DNA from 3 places in the Paenibacillus sp. LBL genome. Region 1 is predicted to be linked to each of the others. Evidence: predicted binding sites of a transcription regulator. Region 1 holds the regulator's gene; each other region holds the start of a gene.

Region 1 (5,878 bases):
GATAATAAATTTACCAGACTTCCCATCCGACAAGCTGACATAAACATTGGTGTCATCAATGGTTGCTTTCGCTTTTAAGTTCGTGGACTCGCCAGCCAATTGCTCAAGCGAAGATTGGATATCGGTGTACTGCTTGTTGTCCATCGCTTCTGCAACGGATAACATCGCCTGCTCCCACCATTGGTCCAGCGCTTCCGAGGAATGCTCCTCCACCTGGATTTTCAGCTCACGCTGCCCAATTACAGATTTGCCTTCTTGCTTTATATGCTGCACAAGCCCCTGCAAATTCGTTTCCGGAGCCAGATCAAGTTTCAAAGTAACCGTATCCTGTTTAATATCTATATGAGAACTCTTCACACCATCATACTGCGAAACAACATTTGCTAGCGGGTTATGCTGTGCCATCTGCCGATACAGAAACCATCCACCAAAGAGGACCGATGCTGAGATCACGACAGTCAGCACGATAGGTACAATGCGTAGTTTCATGAAGTTCCTCCTTAAAATCTTATATAGTTTTTGTCTATCATTTTCTTTGTATATAATGACATGTAACAACGATATAATACGATGCATGTAGTTTGTATGCTTAATTTGTACAAATATGAGTATATCACATTTTATATACTTTTTCATGCGTATCTGTGAAAATATTTAGAACAGTTTTTCCATTTTATTTATTGTAAACGTTGTCAATTGTTGTGAAAAAAAGAGGCATCCCGAAATTGATAGGGATGTCTCTCTTTATTTTTCTACTATTGATTTGGAAGAATAATGTCATTGCCGATCGGATTTCCATCTTGGAAACGATAGAATCGATAGCCCCGCTGACCATTGCTTTCGTACTGGAGCTGCCATACAAACTCATTTTCATACATACCCGGCAGCAATCTCTTAATGGTTGCTCCTGGCAAATCATTGTGAATCTGATCCAGTATCTGTGCTTCTGACATTCCGGAACTCAATAAGACAGACTGCACCGCATCGGCACCGTCAACCGGTACATTATCATCGGTGAATTTCACCCAGACCATTCGGTCCTGATTGTCTTTATCCTTGCCGCTGACAACCCAGTAATTGTTGTCCTCGCCCCACACCGATTTATAGGTCTTTCCTGTCGAAACCAAACCGCCATGCTGTTTGGAAGCGTTGATTGCCATTCTCTCTTCATTCCAAGTGTCCTTCATGACATGCGAATAGTAGAGCTGCAGACCTAGCAGCAAGAGCAGCACTCCGGATACACTTAGCAATATCCACTTCGTTTTTTTCTTCAATCCGTCTTCCTCGCTCCCCTTGATTATTCCCTAGAGGGTTGTAAGACGCTCAAATGCAGACTGGGCTTCCCGGCGAATACGTTCCTCGTCGAGGGTAAGGCTGGCGCCATTTTTCACTACCTGCTTGCCGTCAACCCATACATGCTCTACATCCTTTGCACTGGCTGAATAGATCGCATGGGACACATAATCGGTTCGAGGAAGGAAGTGCGCCTGATCTGTATTCAACGCGATCATATCCGCCTTCATGCCGACGGCAAGTGTGCCTATATCTTCAATGAAAGCCGATTTGGCTCCATACTCCGTACCCATCCGTAGTGCTTCGGCTGCTGGAATGGCCGTAGGATCACCGCTTACCCCTTTATGGATCAATGCAGCCAGACGCATCTCTTCAAACATATCCAGATTGTTATTGCTCGCTGGTCCGTCGGTACCCAGGGACACGGTAACGCCGGCTTTCAGTAGTGCAGGCACGCGCGCTATACCACTGGCAAGCTTCAGATTACTGCCTGGATTATGAGAGACCGCGACTTGATATTTAGCCAAAATCTCGATCTCTTCATCAGTCAAATGGACGGCGTGCGCCAGAAGTGTAGGACGAGAGAACATGCCCAGCTTCTCCAGATGCGCAACGGGACGGAGTCCGTAGTCATTCACATTCTGGGCCACTTCCGTGTCCGTTTCCGACATATGTGTATGCAGCGGCAGATTCAAATCATGGGATGCTTGGACGAATTTTTCAATTAGATCCGGTGGACACGTATACGGTGCATGCGGCGAGAGCATCGTTGTGATTCTGCCATCGGCTTTGCCGTGCCAGTCCTTCGCAAATGCAACCGCCTCATCCAGTTTTTGCTGCTGAACCTCAGGCGGACATAATCCGATAACGCCACGGGTCAGGACACCGCGCATTCCTGAATCCTCTACCACCTTAGCAACCTGGTCCATGTGATCATACATATCCACAAAAGTTGTGGTTCCGCCCTTGATCATCTCCAGCACGGAAAGAGAGGCTCCCCAGTAAACATCATCGGCCGTGAATTTGGCTTCCATCGGCCACATTTTTTCCTGCAGCCATACTTGCAGCGCCAAATCGTCTCCATAACCGCGGAGCAGTGACATGGCAGCATGTCCATGGGTATTTACCAAACCAGGCAGGAACAACAGATGTGTGCCGTCGATAATCTCGGTTCCTTCCTCTACCGGCGGCTGTTCCTCACCAAGATAGGTAATGCGGTCATTCTCAACAACCATGTATCCACGAAGAACGGATCTTCCATCCTCAAGCACAGCAAAAGTACCGTTCTTAACCATCCACTTCGTTGTCGTCATGTGAAGCTTCCTCCTTACCGTTGTCCAAATAATAAGCCAAGCTCTGCAAATCGGTTGTAAAATCGGCCGTATGAATACGGATATGAGGTGGAGCTTTCAGGATGGTTGGCGCAAAATTCAGAATCGCTTCGATGCCTGCTGCAATAAGCTGATTAGCTACGTTTTGCGCCTCAAAATCCGGAACGGTAATAATCCCGATACGAATGCCGTATTCATGTACGGTTTTCTCAAGCTCTTCCATCGGCTGAACCGTCAAGTTGTTGATTTTCATACCAACTTTGGGGGAATATGAATCGAAAATAGCCACAATCTTCATATTATCCTTCAGGAATGCATTGTAATTGGATAATGCATGTCCAAGATTACCGGCTCCAACCAATGCTACATTAATCTTCTGGTCCAGCTTCAGAATCTGGCGAATCTTCTCAATCAAATAGGAAACATCATACCCGATCCCTTTCCGTCCAAAATCACCGAAATACGCCAGGTCCTTACGAATTTGAGCAGGATTCAGATCCAGTTTCTGCCCCAGCTCCTGGGATGAAACAGTTGAGACCTCCCGCTTCTGAAGCTCATTCAAATAGCGCAAATATACAGGTAATCTGCGGACCACGGCTTCCGAAATTTTTTCCGATTTCATGCATGCTCCCCCTAGTAAAGGTTAATAACTACATCTCTTGCATTTTCATTCTTCGTTTAGCTATCATTCATCGGTTTGGTTATCTGCCCCAACCTCGACCTCTTCCTGAAGCCATTCCGAGATGCGTGGAACAATTCCCTCTGTCGGCATATGCTCCATCTTAGGTCCTGGCAAGGAATATAAGAAATATTTCCCGTAATAGGATTCAATCACCCGGGTATCGTATACAATCACGATCCCTTTATCCTGTGCCGTCCGGACCAGGCGGCCAAACCCTTGCTTGAACCGAATAACCGCTTGCGGAACGGAAAGCTTCATGAAGGGGTTCTTTTTCTGCTGCTGCAGCAGTTCACTCTTGGCTTCCACCAGCGGATGATTCGGCGGCTGGAAAGGCAGCCGTACAATAGCAAGACAGGTCAACGCCTCGCCCGGAATGTCGACCCCTTCCCAGAAGGAGCTGGTGCCAAGGAGCACCGATGCGCTGCTCTCCTGGAAGCGTCGAATCAACTTGGTTCGACTGGTCCCGTCCATTCCTTGCCCCAGCACCGCAATGTCGCTTAATGCCAATGCTTCCTTCAGTGGCTCATGCACCTGACGCAGCATCCGGTAAGAGGTGAACAGAACGAGCATCCTTCCATGGGTAGCGATCGCCGTTTCGGCCAGTGACTGCACAAGTGTGTTCACAAAGAGGGCATCCCCGACCGATCCCTTCACGCTCGGAAAATCACGCGGAACGACAAGCAGCGCTTGTTCTCTGTAATTAAACGGAGACGGCAGCTGAACCGTGTTCAGATTACCGGCGTCAGCCGCTTCCTGAAGACCCAGATTCTCGATCATGAACTGGAACGATTTATCCACCGACAAGGTAGCCGATGTCAGAATGACGCTTTGTTTTTTATCAAAAAACAATTCCTTTAAATGAGTGCTTACATCAACAGGCACTGCATAGAGCTGCAGCGATTTACTGCGGAAATTGCCATTAGCCTCCATCCAGTATACCGTACCCTCATCATTAAGAGCCATGAAGGAGCGCAAGTCCTCACGGTGAGCAGCCAGGTCTTTAAACAGTCCGGACAGATCCGTAAGCAAGCTGTCTGCACTGTAATCATCCAGATCTTCCTTCATTTCAGCAATCAGCTTGTCACCCTTGCGCACAACGTCACCCAGGGTCACATGAATCTGATGCTCCAGCTCGGCCAGCGATTGCCAATCCTTCGGTTTCTTGAGAGGCGATAACCGAAGTGAGAATTGGCCCGCGTCTCCTGGAGATGCATCCCCGCGTTCCGGCAGCAGCGCAAACAGCTGATCGCTGAGACGATCCCAATTTTCTTTGGCCGTGATGAGATCTGGATACATACGGTCAATGACAGAAGACCATTCTACGGCCTTCTCATGCGGTGAAGCCTGAAGCAGCTGGCGAAGCGCGGGAAGCTGTCCGCTGCGGCTGTCCTTGTACATCCGGGTCAACGTATGCACAACCGTAAAATATTTCATTTGCAAGCCAAGGTGCTTGCCCGCAACGTCCTCAAGATGATGTGCTTCGTCAATGACGAGGCGTTCATAACTTGGCAGCAGCTGATGATTGGCTTTAACGTCAGTGAACAGCTTCGAATGGTTCGTAATGACCACGTCGGCAACGCCCGCTTCATGTTTGGCCCTGTGGTAGTAGCATTTGCGGAACCATGGGCAGGCACGTCCAAGACAGGAATCCGAATCGCTGGAGATCGTCTCCCAGAAATCTCCGCCACGGCCGCCGAGGTTCAGTTCTTCATCGTCGCCGTTTTCTGTCTGTGTCAGCCAGACCAGCATCTGCGCTGCAATGATCACATCTTCCTTCGGCGAATGAAAATCTCTTCTATTTATTTTATGTTCAAATTTTCTCAAACACAAATAATGTCCTCTCCCCTTAAAAATAACTGCTTTAAAGGGAAAAGGAACAACCTGAGTGAGCAGCGGTATATCCCGGTCACGCAGCTGTTCTTGAAGATTGATTGTATGCGTGCTGACCATGACCTTCTGTTCCTGCTTCACACTTTGATAGATCGAAGGCAGCAAATAGCCGAGGGACTTCCCTGTTCCCGTGCCTGCTTCAATCAACAGATGTTTATTATCATCCAGTGCCTGCATCACTTCTTGGAACATCATATCCTGAGCGTCTCTGCTCTCGTAATGAGGCAGCGTTTCCTTCAGACGGTCCCGGACATCGCTCATGTACTGTTCGAAGCTCACATCAGCCAGTGGGTTCGGCTCCGATTCGTCCCTTGCGGGTGCAATATCGTTCCAATCATCAACAGCCAGCGCAAACTGGCGATAATACGTATGGGTATCTCCGCCCTGTACAGCTTGGAATTCCCGTTCCGCCCGGATTCCGTCAAAGAACCAGGCCAAATCGCTATCCTCATCAGCAAAAAGATCACTTAACCGTTGAATGGTCAAGAGCGGAAGCTCATCGATCTCCTCCAGACATTTCAGCAGCGCATAGGCCGTTGCAAGTGCATCGCTGTCCGCTTGATGCGGACGGTCATGCTCCAGGCCGAAATGGGAAGACACCATTCCAAGCTGATATGAAGAAAGCGAAGGGAAGCATATTTTCAAGAAGTGCATCGTATCTAGAATCCGACCGCTGAACGGT
Region 2 (5,878 bases), on a different contig from region 1:
AGTAAAATGAGGGTGTCTCAAAAGATATTAGATCTTGCGAGATGCCCTTTTTGCTGTCTGAAGACGTCCATGAGCGAATCGTTCCACCTGTACGGTTACCCTGACCCCAAGAGTCAGGAATGGTTCTGAGCAAGATAGCGCTACTTTTTAAACGCAAAGAAACCAATCTTTGGTAAAATAGAGATGTGATTCACCTTTTACGATAGCAGCAGCAGGGAGGACGGGGAAAATGAATAACAACAGCTTTCATACATCCAACAAGCACGCCAGTGTGATTCTGAACAGCTACCTGAGATGGACAGGAAAGTCGCTTCTTGATCATTCAGTTGAATCAGGTACAGAATCAGAAGTACTGTTCCGGGCTCCACTCGTCATACTGTCCCATGGAACAGAGCCGGACCCGATTTTGAACTATGGTAATCAGATGGCGCTTGAATTGTGGGAAGTAAACAGGGAGACCTTCACCCAAACGCCCTCGAGGCTAACGGCAGAACCGATGGAGCGCGAGGAACGCGCGGCCTTCCTGAAAGCTGTCAGTGAATATGGATATGTCGATAATTATACAGGTATTCGTATTTCCAGCACCGGCAGAAGATTCTATATCATGCAGGCGACGGTATGGAATCTTACAGACGATAACGATGTATTTCATGGACAAGCTGCTGCTTTTCGTCAATTTCGTTACATAGAATGAAAGAAGCATATGACGATATGGCCACAATAGCTGTGACTTGAAGAAGGAGGAATAAGCTTTTCCTTCATTGACTATAGAATTTTAATGTTAGTAAGTGATGATGTTCTGAGAATTCAGGGGATACCAGGGTTACCGCATCAATTTTCAATATGTTTGTCGTCCATAAATAATATTCAGAAATGAGGAACCGTTATGGAGGAGCAAGATGGTCATGTATCAAATGTTACCACGGTGGAATCTATCAAAAGTTTAACAGATAAAGATGCGAAGACTTTCTTGAACCTTATATACGCAGTTTTGAAAGATAACACGAGTCCTAAAGAACAATTGATTTCAAATGTATTGTCCATTTATGAGAAGCAAATACCGAGAGTGGTTAAAGCAAGACAGAATCGTAATGATGGATCAAGCTGATAGATATAAAAGCTGTATAAGTTACACCTAAGGAAGAGGCTGGACTCTCTCTCACAAGGCGTTCGAGACCGGTAGTCGTGAGACGCACGATCTACGGAACGGATTTTACTGTCGCAGCAACTTTTCTAAGATCTTTGTGTTACTATTGTAGTATTGAATTTTACAATAAGTGGGTGATCATTACTTGAAGATTAAGAAATGGAAAAATGCAATTGCCGTTATACTTATGATATCCGTACTTTTACCGCTGGGAGCACAAAAATCGGATGCGGCTTCGAAGTACGTTGAACTGGAGTTGCAATGGGAGGACGGCCGAATCTCTCATATTGAGACGCTGCTTAAGGACGGGGTTACTTACGCAAGTTTTTTCTCACTCGGGAGTTCGGCAGGTCTGCTGTGGAAGATGGAAGGTGACGATGTGGCCGTACTGACAAGGGATCAGAAACGCATTGTTGTACACATGGGCAGCAAAATTGCTGAAGTTGATGGTCGAAAAGTGGATATGGGCAGAGAGCCTGTGTGGTATATCAGTCACCTTTATGTGCCGATTCAATTTCTCGCATCTGCTCTGGATGGGGAAGTGGCTAATCGTGACACAAAGACTGGGAAGGTAACCGTGACTGGACTCCACAATTATACGGATACTTTCTATGGCAGCATGATGGGATACAGCTATGTGATTCGTGCAGCAAGAGGGGATCTTGAGATTACTAATGCTGTTACGGGACAAAAGAATTCGATTCCGCTAGGCATCAAGGACATTAATGTGAATACTCACGATCTCAGCTTTCAATTCAAGCGGACTCCCGAAAATTTACTTATTGTAATCATTGAGTATTCTAATCGAAAGACTGGAGAATATGATCTGTATGCATTAGTATTTAAGAATAAAGGGCTAATTCGCAAATCTGTTGCTCACGGGTTAGTGGAGCAGCATGAATGGTTGAAGTCGGACGGCACCATTCAACTCTTGGATGATCACAATATACGTATGATTGATGATGGAAGCGGCAATGTACTTGAAGTGATTGCTCGGTAACGTTGGACAACAAGAACATAAAGACTCTAAAAGTCGCTTAATATGCGACTTTTTTTGAGGCTCCATAAAAAGAAGAGGGCTATGGGAACAAGGTGTTCAAGTCCCAAATCCATAAAAAATCTTGGCGCTTCAGTCTTCTAATCTTTTTATTTACGCATGTAATGGGTAATAAGATGATGTTGGCTCTGATGGGAGGGATACGCGCATTACCACGTATGAGGGAGATGAATCAATAGCTCCTTCGAGTGCATTCTGTATTTTTCACCAAGTTGTCAGAAAGAGTTGACCCTTTCTTGAACGTTTAGGGACGAAGACGTGTCAGTGATTGATTTGCTAAGAGATAAAGATATAATAATTTTAACTATTAGGTTTCATCTAGTCATTTAAATGCATGTAGTACCAGGTTTATACAGGCTCGCAAGATCTCGCTTCAGTCGGGCAAACGGCAGTCAAACGAAGCAACCAACGTATTGCCCAACACAGTGTTGTCATTTACGTTACTTTGTGAAAAAATTCTCTTTTTATATAACAGAGATCGAGGAACGATTCATAAAACGCAGCTTGCAGCGATGTCGCTAAAGCCTATCCAAACCTGATATTGAATGCAGCCCAACGGGTGGCAGGCCTAATCCAAAGTTTAATTTATCACAATAATGGAACAGAGTTTAAAAGGAGGCAGTATAAAATGGCAATTGATACGGTAATGTGGAGCAGGCTGGTGACAGGTATGACACTCGCATTCCACGTTATTTTTGCGACACTTGGTGTCGGTATACCCTTAATGATCGCTATTGCAGAGTTCATCGGGATTCGCAAGAAAGATCCCCATTATACACTGATGGCGAAGAGGTGGGCACGAGGTTTTGTCATTTCTGTCGCGGTTGGTGTCGTGACCGGCACCGTGATCTCCCTGCAGCTGGCCCTGGTGTGGCCGAATTTTATGAAGCTGGCTGGGAATGTCATTGCACTGCCATTATTCATGGAAGTGTTTGCGTTCTTTTTTGAGGCCATCTTCCTGGGCATTTATTTGTATACGTGGGATCGATTCAAAAATCCGTATATCCACTGGCTGCTGACCATTCCGATTGTGATCGGGGCAGGCATGTCGGCTGTCTTCATAACAACGGTGAATGGATTCATGAACCAGCCTGGAGGCTTTGTGATGGAAGCAGGCCAATTCACGGCGGTTGACCCGGTGCAAGCGATGCTGAATACGGCAACGTTCTCCAAGGTGTTCCATGTATTAAGCTCGGCTTATTTGACAGGGGCAGCCCTGTTAGCCGGTATCGCAGCCTTTGCGATGCTGAGAAAAGGGGTATCCGCCTACCACAAAAAAGCCTTGAACCTCATGATGGCCGTTGTTTTACTGTTCGGGGTGCTGAACACGTTAGCCGGGGATGTGTCCGCCAAGTTTTTGGCTGAGCATCAGCCGGAGAAGCTTGCTGCGGCAGAGTGGCATTTTGAGACGGAAAGCGGTGCGGATTTGATATTAATGGGATGGCTGAATGCAGAGCATGAAATTCTAGGGGCTCTTCACCTGCCAAAACTGCTCAGCTTCCTGGCCTTTGGAGACTTTAATGCAGAGGTAACGGGGCTGGAGGAATTTCCCCAGGACGAATGGCCGCCGCTTCTCGTTCATTACCTGTTTGATTTGATGGCCGGAATCGGATTTGCTCTGCTCGCTATTGCGGTGCTGTATTTCCTGTTTGTGTTCTGGAAAAAACGCAATGAGCTTAACAAGTGGATGCTTCGCATTATCGCATTGGGCGCACCGCTTGCTTTCCTGGCTGTTGAGCTGGGCTGGTTCTATGCGGAAATTGGGCGACAGCCGTGGATTATCCGCGGGATTATGCGGGTGGAGGAAGCTGCTACGTCTTCACCGAATATAAGAATTTTATTCTTCGTCTTCTTGCTCCTGTACATCGTACTGGGCATCATGTGTGTAATCGTGTTAAGACGCTTGTTCAACAATAATCCGGCGGAAGTCGAGATGGAGAAATGGCTGAAGGAAAAGCCTGATCCATCTACGGAGAAGGGTGGTCCTGCATCATGAGTTACGAATTGATTGGCATCTCGGTGCTGTGGCTGTTCTTGTACGGCTATCTAATTATAGCCTCTATTGATTTCGGGGCGGGCTTCTTCGCTTTCTATGCACGCTTGACGAAGCAGGATCATCTGATTAATCGTTTGATCTCCCGTTATTTATCACCCGTTTGGGAGATCACGAATGTATTTTTTGTCTTTTTCTACATTGGTATCGTCGGATTTTTTCCGGACACGGCCTTTTATTATGGCTCCGCGCTGCTTGTTCCGGCCAGCATAGCCGTAATACTGCTTGCGATTCGCGGTTCGTTTTATGCTTTTGAAAATTACGGCTCCAAGAAAAACATTGTGTATCTGTTCTTATACGGAGCAACAGGTTTGCTTATTCCCGCTTCATTATCAGTGGCGCTAACGTTGTCTGAAGGCGGCTTTATCGTGAAGCAGGGGGAGACGGTTTCTCTGGATTACTGGGAGCTGTTTACCAATCCGTTATCGTGGAGCATTGTGGGACTCGCAATAGTGTCCGTGTTGTTCATTAGCGGCACATTTTTGACATTTTACGCTTCTCGGGCAGAGGATCATTCTGCGCTGAAGCTGATGCGGAATTATGCCCTGTTCTGGAGCACACCGACCATTATTCTCGCACTGACAGCATTTATTTATTTGGGTCAGCACAATGAGCGTCATTTTCAAAATATGATGGATTTATGGTGGCTGCTCGCGCTTTCCGTTGCTTTCTTCATGATTACGATGTGGCTGTTATACAACGGACGACGTTACGGTTTAGCTTTTATATGCGTCATGCTGCAATTTTTCTGTGCCTTTTTCGCTTACGGGATTGGGCAATACCCTTATATTCTTGATCCGTACATCACGATTCAGAGCAGCGCAACTTCACCGGCCATGGGCTTCGCACTGGTTGTTGTGTTTGTCGGTGGACTGCTCCTGTTGATCCCATCCCTTATTCTGGTGTTCCGACTATTCCTGTTTGATGCGGATTATGTAAAAGGGAAAAAATAAAGAGAATTGATCCATTACGGCTTGTAACAGGTTTCTATACAGGCCTATATATAAAGGAGGAGAGATCTGTGAAGAGGAGATCCAGTCTGATTTCTCAGCAAATGTCTTCACAACGGAAAAGTATGACCCTCCTCGCGGTCATTTCGCTCGCGCTTGGTGTTGCTATTGTGAGTCAGGCTGGACTGCTTGCTGAAGCAGTCCAACGGGTTTTTGTAGAGAGTGCTTCCTTTTCATCGGTTGCCGTGCTGCTCGGCCTGCTTCTGGCTGTTATGGTTATACGCACATTGTTGTCGTATGGAAACGGTAAAGTTGGCTTGCGTATGGCTGCCACTGCGAAGACGAATATGCGAGCAGCTGTGCTGCAAAACTTGACCCATGCCTCCATGCCTTCAACCCTTCTTGGACAGACGGGAGGGAAGGTCAGTATTGCTCTGGATGCTGTGGATGAGGCTGACAGTTATTTCAGTCAGTACATGCCGCGTATGATGGAAGCTGCCATGATCCCGCTACTGATTCTGGTCGTTACATTTACCCAACATGCCAACACAGGTTTCATTATGCTGTTTACGGCTCCGTTTATCCCGTTGTTCATGATTCTGGTGGGGCTGAAAACGAAGAATAAATCCGAAGAAAAATATGCGCAGCTGGCCGAGTTTTCAGGTACGTTT
Region 3 (5,878 bases), on a different contig from region 1:
ATCTGACCATCATGCTGGATCAAGGTAAACCGATCGAGGACTCCGTTCATACCATGCTCTCCAAGGCATTGTTCGGTGCATTATTTGCTGTTCTGATCATCATGATCTTCCTGCGCAATATCCGTTCGACCATCATATCGATCATTTCCATCCCGTTATCCTTGTTGATTGCGGTACTGTGCTTGAAGCAAATGGATATTACCCTGAATATGATGTCACTCGGTGCCATGACCGTTGCCATCGGCCGGGTTGTCGATGATTCGATTGTTGTTATCGAGAATATCTACCGGCGCATGTCCCTCTCGACCGAAAAACTGACAGGCCGAGAGCTCATTAGTGCCGCTACACGTGAAATGTTTGTTCCCATCATGTCTTCCACCATCGTAACCATCGCGGTATTCCTGCCGCTTACACTGGTTAGCGGTATGGTCGGCGAGCTGTTCATGCCATTCGCATTGACGATGGTCTTCGCGCTGCTGGCTTCCCTGGTCGTGGCGGTTACGCTTGTACCTGCTATGGCGCACAGCCTGTTCCGCAAAGGCTTGAAGAACAAGCATGATCATGAGGAGAAGCCGGGCGCAATGGCCCGCGGCTATCGTTCGATCCTGAAATGGACTCTGAATCACAAAGCCATTACATTCCTGGCAGCCATCGTGCTGTTGGTAGGAAGCTTGTTCCTGACCAAGTATCTGGGGGTTAGCTTCATCCCGGAACAGGAAGACAAATACGCAATGGTGACCTACTCTCCTGAACCTGGCGTTATGCTGGAGGATGTAGAGGAACGTGCACTAAAAGCCGAGAAGCTGATTCTGGATCAACCTGGCGTACAGACAATGCAGTACTCCATCGGCGGAAGCAATCCGCTTGGAATGGGCTCCGCTAATTCCGGATTGTTCTACATTATGTACGATCCGGACACGAAAAACTTCGAAGATGTCAAAACGGCACTTATCGAGGATCTAGCCAAGGAAGTTCCGGATGGCACCTGGTCCAATATGGACATGGCAGCCGGCGGATTCGGAGGCAGCCAATTGACGGTTAACGTCTTCGGCGACTCCCTGGAGCAGATCAAGCCTGTGGCTGATCAAATTGCCGAGCTTGCGAACAAGGATACCGCTACCTTCGACAATGCGGAGACCAGTTTATCCGAGTCATTTGAGCAGTACACGCTGGTTGCCGATCAAGAGAAGTTAAGCTCTCTTGGCCTCACAGCCGGACAATTGGCTATGAAGCTGGCACCCGTACGGGAGCGTCCAGTCTTGACGGAAATTAAGATTGAGGACAAAACCTACAATGTTTACATTGAAACCGACAGCAAAACCTATAAGAGCATTAAAGAAATTGAAGACGAAACGGTAACGTCTCCACTCGGTATGGAAGTACCGATCAAGGATGTAGCCAAAGTTGAAAAAGGAACCACGCCTGACTCCATTACACGCATCGACGGTAAAATGGTTGTGAGTGTCACAGCCGATATCCTGTCCAGCGATGTAGGCTCGGCTTCCACCAATCTGGAATCCGAAGTCAGCAAACTTGAGCTTCCAGACGGGGTATCCGTAGAGTTCGGAGGCGTTACCGAGCAAATCAATGAAACCTTCGGACAGCTTGGACTCGCCATGCTGGCGGCCATTGCTATTGTATACTTTGTACTCGTGGTCACGTTTGGCGGGGGTCTTGCACCATTTGCCATCCTGTTCTCACTGCCATTCATCGTCATCGGTGCCATTATCGGCTTGCTCATCACAGGCGAGACACTGAACGTATCTGCTCTCATGGGCGTACTCATGTTGATTGGTATCGTAGTCACGAACGCAATTGTATTGATCGACCGCGTTATCCACATGGAACGCGAAGGAATGAGCACTCGCGAAGCCTTGCTCGAAGCCGGTGCAACCCGTCTTCGTCCAATCCTGATGACGGCACTGGCCACCATCGGTGCGCTGCTGCCTCTCGTATTCGGTTGGGAGAACAGCGCGGGTATCATCTCACGCGGGCTCGGCATAACCGTTATCGGCGGTCTGATCAGTTCGACGCTGCTCACACTCGTTGTTGTACCTATCGTGTATGAGTTCCTGATGAAGTTCAGCAAGAAAAGAATCGAAGATTAATCCGATATAACACAAAAGCCCCGGCCTCCTATTTAGGAAGCCGGGGCTTTGTTTTTGTAGATGACTGCGATTCGCATGATAACTTGCTATGGTTTTCTTATCTGCTGCTCTAATGCACCAGTACAGCTTCCCTGGATTGCTTCCACGTCTTCAGCATGTTCAGATCCTGTGCGAGGAACTCCTCGAGCAGGCTGAATAATGCCTGATACAGCGGACTCTCCGTAGAACCTTTCAGATCCTTGCAGAGAGAGGGCACCCATGACAACAGATGCTCTTCCAGAAACTTCTCCTGAACCTGCATTAATTGCAGCATGCTGTGTTCACAATACGTATTGTTCAGCATACGGTCATGAAGCAGTGTCATAAATTCCAGTTCGAGGGCTATATGATCGTCCGCTTCGCCATGCAGTTTATTGAATGCTACACCAGCGGATGCATAACACTCGGCCAAATCCTGAGCGCATCCATCCTGGGTATAATGGGACTCAGCGGCCTGACGCTGTTTGGTCTGCTCAAGCAGTCGGCGGTATTCCGCCCCTTCATACTCGCAAATCCGAACCAATTCCTCAGGCGAGCGTCCGCACAAATATTTCATCAGGTCTGAACCTGCCTTCGAACACTCCGCAGCCTTGCTAATTCCGCTTCCGCGGCTCCATTCTGCAATCATAGACAAGCTGGGCCAGTTGCCCAAAAAATCAATCAGCAGCTCATAAACCGTTCCCCGGTTTTCAAGCCACCTGTGACAGACGTCAGGTACCTCCAAAGTTTGAACAGGTGATATCCCCATATCGAACCTCCTACTTTGTAACCTCTCTTGTTGGATGTGATATCCTTGACAGTATATCTTAGATGAACGTCTAATGAAAGCAGCTTGAATTGATTTCCGAAAATTTCGGAAAAATAAGGAAACTTTCGGAAATCTAGAATGTCACTACTCGCTTTCAAGGGGAGAAAGCTTTTGTCCACAGGTTCAATATACATGATTTCGAAAGCGTTTTCTGTGATACTTGTCACAAAATCATGACCATCTGCCTGCAGCTTGTCCGCCGGGAGGGACCTAAATGCCGCATTGACTCCGATTCAGGGAATAGCTACAATGTGACCATGTATGCTACGAAAGGGGGATTTCCATGATTGAACCGCTTAAAGACTCTTTCGGTCGGGTCCATGATTATATTCGTATCTCGGTGACGGACCGATGCAATCTGCGTTGTGTCTATTGTATGCCGGAAGAAGGAATGGAATTCCAACCTCACGATCAGATTATGAGTTACGAAGAGATCGCCGCGATCCTCCGCGTTCTTGCCCCCATGGGCGTATCCAAAGTACGTCTTACCGGCGGTGAGCCGCTCGTGCGCAAGGATCTGGAGAACTTAGTCCGTATGATTGCTTCCATAGAAGGAATTCAAGATATATCCCTCACAACCAACGGGATCATGCTGCCATCGAAAGCCCGGCTTCTTAAGGAAGCAGGACTCACGCGAATCAACATCAGTCTGGATTCGCTTCACGAGGAGCGTTATGCACGCATTACGCGCGGCGGCCATGTGTCTAAAGTGCTGGAAGGCATCGAAGCAGCCTATGAAGCCGGCCTGAATCCCATCAAGCTGAACATGGTGCTGATGAAGGGCTTTAACGAAGATGAGATCCGCGATTTCATCGCCATGACACTCGATCGTCCCTTACATGTCCGCTTTATTGAATATATGCCGATTGGTCAAGCATCCGATGTCTGGCGCGATTCGTACCTGCCACTAAGCCGAGTATCCGAAGTGTGTCAGGAGGCCGGATGGAGCATCCAGGAAGAGCAGGGTCCATCCGGCAACGGGCCCTCTCGCAACATGAAGGTTGTCGGAGCTACAGGGACGTTTGGCTTGATCCATCCGGTCAGCGACCATTTCTGCGACTCCTGCAACCGGCTCAGGCTGACTGCGGACGGCCATATCAAGGCTTGTCTGTACTGGTCCGACGAGTTTAACGTTCGCCGCGTCATCGATGATCCCCAGGCGGTTGCGAACCTGTTCCGGAAAGCGCTGGGTGCAAAGCCGCTCAATCATGAAATGGCACTGGCACTTGAGAAGAAAGCGCAGAGCCACACCCCCACTGTGCGGCGCATGTCGCAGATCGGCGGCTAGCCCTCTGCGAGCTGTAAGCGAGCGGAAGACAGATTGTATTTTAGGCTCAATAATAGAAGTGAATAAGCAAACCCCCGCCAGCATCCAACGGGCGGGGGTGTTTTTTAGGATGAGGAAATCCCTCTTGCTGTCTCATAATCATCTGGCGTATTCATATTAAATAAGACCTTTCGCGGATCAAGACCTGTCATGTGCTCTAATTGCTCTTCGTTCACGTATGCAGCCTTTAGCTCCTCCACCCATTCGACCATGCGGTACTGTTCCGCCTGAAGCTTTCGTTCGAGACTCGTCATAACTTCCCTGCGATATACCGCCAGCAGCGGGTGCATTCTCCCTTGAACAACCGGGATTACGGCCTCTACCGTGTCCTGCGTAATCGCCAGATTCAGCAGTCCCTGAAGAAACTGCTCGTGAATAAACGGCATGTCGCATGCTGCAACCACATTCCATGGAGTATTCGACGCCCCAAGTGCTGCATAAAGACCCGCCATGGGGCCCTTCCCCGCGTGGATATCCAGAACGCATTCCACTCCCAAAAAATGATAGGATTTCGGATCGTTGGTCGATATGATCACCCGGCTGCTCACCTTGCCTATAGCCTGTACCGCCCGCTCGATCATACTCGTTTCTCCCATAGGCAGAAGGGCTTTGTTCCTCCCCATCCTCCGGGAGGCTCCTCCTGCCAGCACGATGCCCGTCACCGAATCGGATGGCAGATTGACAACGACGGTTTGACCACTCATTCGTTTCACCACACTTTCTTAACAGGTTGTAAAAACATCATTCAGTCTATGGGATAATAACCAGATAAATGGAAAATTATTTAAAAGATGGTTTGTATCCCTTTTCAATGCGTGATACATTGAAAGGAAAGCGGCTTTTTTGGACACCGTTATTTTTGATTGTATTCGGTTTGAAAGGAATGACCTACTTGCAGAATATGGACAATGCTCAACCTTCGCTGACATCGCTCAAGCTGTTCAACTTCTTCATTTACGGAACCATGGTCATCTTCACTGGTTTCTTTCAGCTGTATTTGCAAGATATCGGCATGAGCAAAATTGAGATCGGCAGCCTGATGGCCATCGCGCCATTTGTGTCCATCTTTGCAAATCCTTTCTGGGGATTTTGGAGTGATCGGGCGGCAAACATCAAACGCGTGCTTCTGATCATGATGACCGGTACACTGCTGCTGGTTCAGTTTGTATTTCAAGCGAATACCTACGCAATGATATACATGACGATGATTTTCTTTTATTTTTTCCAGACTCCGATGTTCTCGCAGACGAATTCACTGATTCTAACCTATATTGATGGAACGCAGCAGAAATTCGGCTCTTTTCGGCTATGGGGCTCCCTGGGATGGGCCTTGACAGCAATTGTCGCAGGACCAGTAATCGATCAACTCGGATCCGGACGCATCTCCATTGTGTTCTCGATCATGCTGCTCGTGGCGGCTTTGTTCATGTTCACACTGCCCTCCATTCAGAAAACAACAGCATCGGCAACCGTCAACCTAAGAGGACTTACCCGACTGGTCCTGAATCCCCATTTTGTCTGGTTCATTCTGTTAGGCATCATGGTATCCATCCCGAACACGGCCAATAATACCTTTATGTCCTTATACATTCTGGA

What was found. The regulator Rex, encoded in region 1, represses fermentation and respiration genes when NADH is low (regulators of the CRP and FNR family bind a similar motif). The targets are predictions, from matches to a motif close to TTGTGAAATATTTCACAA.
Region 2: the regulator Rex is predicted to act here: its motif matches at 2,650-2,667, upstream of M2277_RS07590 (cytochrome ubiquinol oxidase subunit I).
Region 3: the regulator Rex is predicted to act here: its motif matches at 3,107-3,124, upstream of M2277_RS18440 (TorD/DmsD family molecular chaperone).

Annotation. Positions count from the first base shown of each region.
Region 1 covers NZ_JARXYU010000004.1:270,169-276,046, reverse strand. Annotated here, with positions in the region: gene M2277_RS12520 (hypothetical protein) at 1-489, opposite strand, end outside; gene M2277_RS12515 (cell wall elongation regulator TseB-like domain-containing protein) at 756-1,274, opposite strand; gene M2277_RS12510 (amidohydrolase) at 1,305-2,606, opposite strand; gene M2277_RS12505 (redox-sensing transcriptional repressor Rex) at 2,581-3,246, opposite strand; gene dinG (ATP-dependent DNA helicase DinG) at 3,310-5,878, opposite strand, start outside.
Region 2 covers NZ_JARXYU010000002.1:545,737-551,614, forward strand. Annotated here, with positions in the region: gene M2277_RS07575 (MEKHLA domain-containing protein) at 230-694, shown strand; gene M2277_RS07580 (hypothetical protein) at 887-1,108, shown strand; gene M2277_RS07585 (stalk domain-containing protein) at 1,293-2,147, shown strand; gene M2277_RS07590 (cytochrome ubiquinol oxidase subunit I) at 2,833-4,200, shown strand; gene M2277_RS07595 (cytochrome d ubiquinol oxidase subunit II) at 4,197-5,210, shown strand; gene cydD (thiol reductant ABC exporter subunit CydD) at 5,279-5,878, shown strand, end outside.
Region 3 covers NZ_JARXYU010000008.1:146,423-152,300, reverse strand. Annotated here, with positions in the region: gene M2277_RS18445 (efflux RND transporter permease subunit) at 1-2,108, shown strand, start outside; gene M2277_RS18440 (TorD/DmsD family molecular chaperone) at 2,218-2,895, opposite strand; gene moaA (GTP 3',8-cyclase MoaA) at 3,239-4,243, shown strand; gene mobA (molybdenum cofactor guanylyltransferase) at 4,348-4,986, opposite strand; gene M2277_RS18425 (MFS transporter) at 5,175-5,878, shown strand, end outside.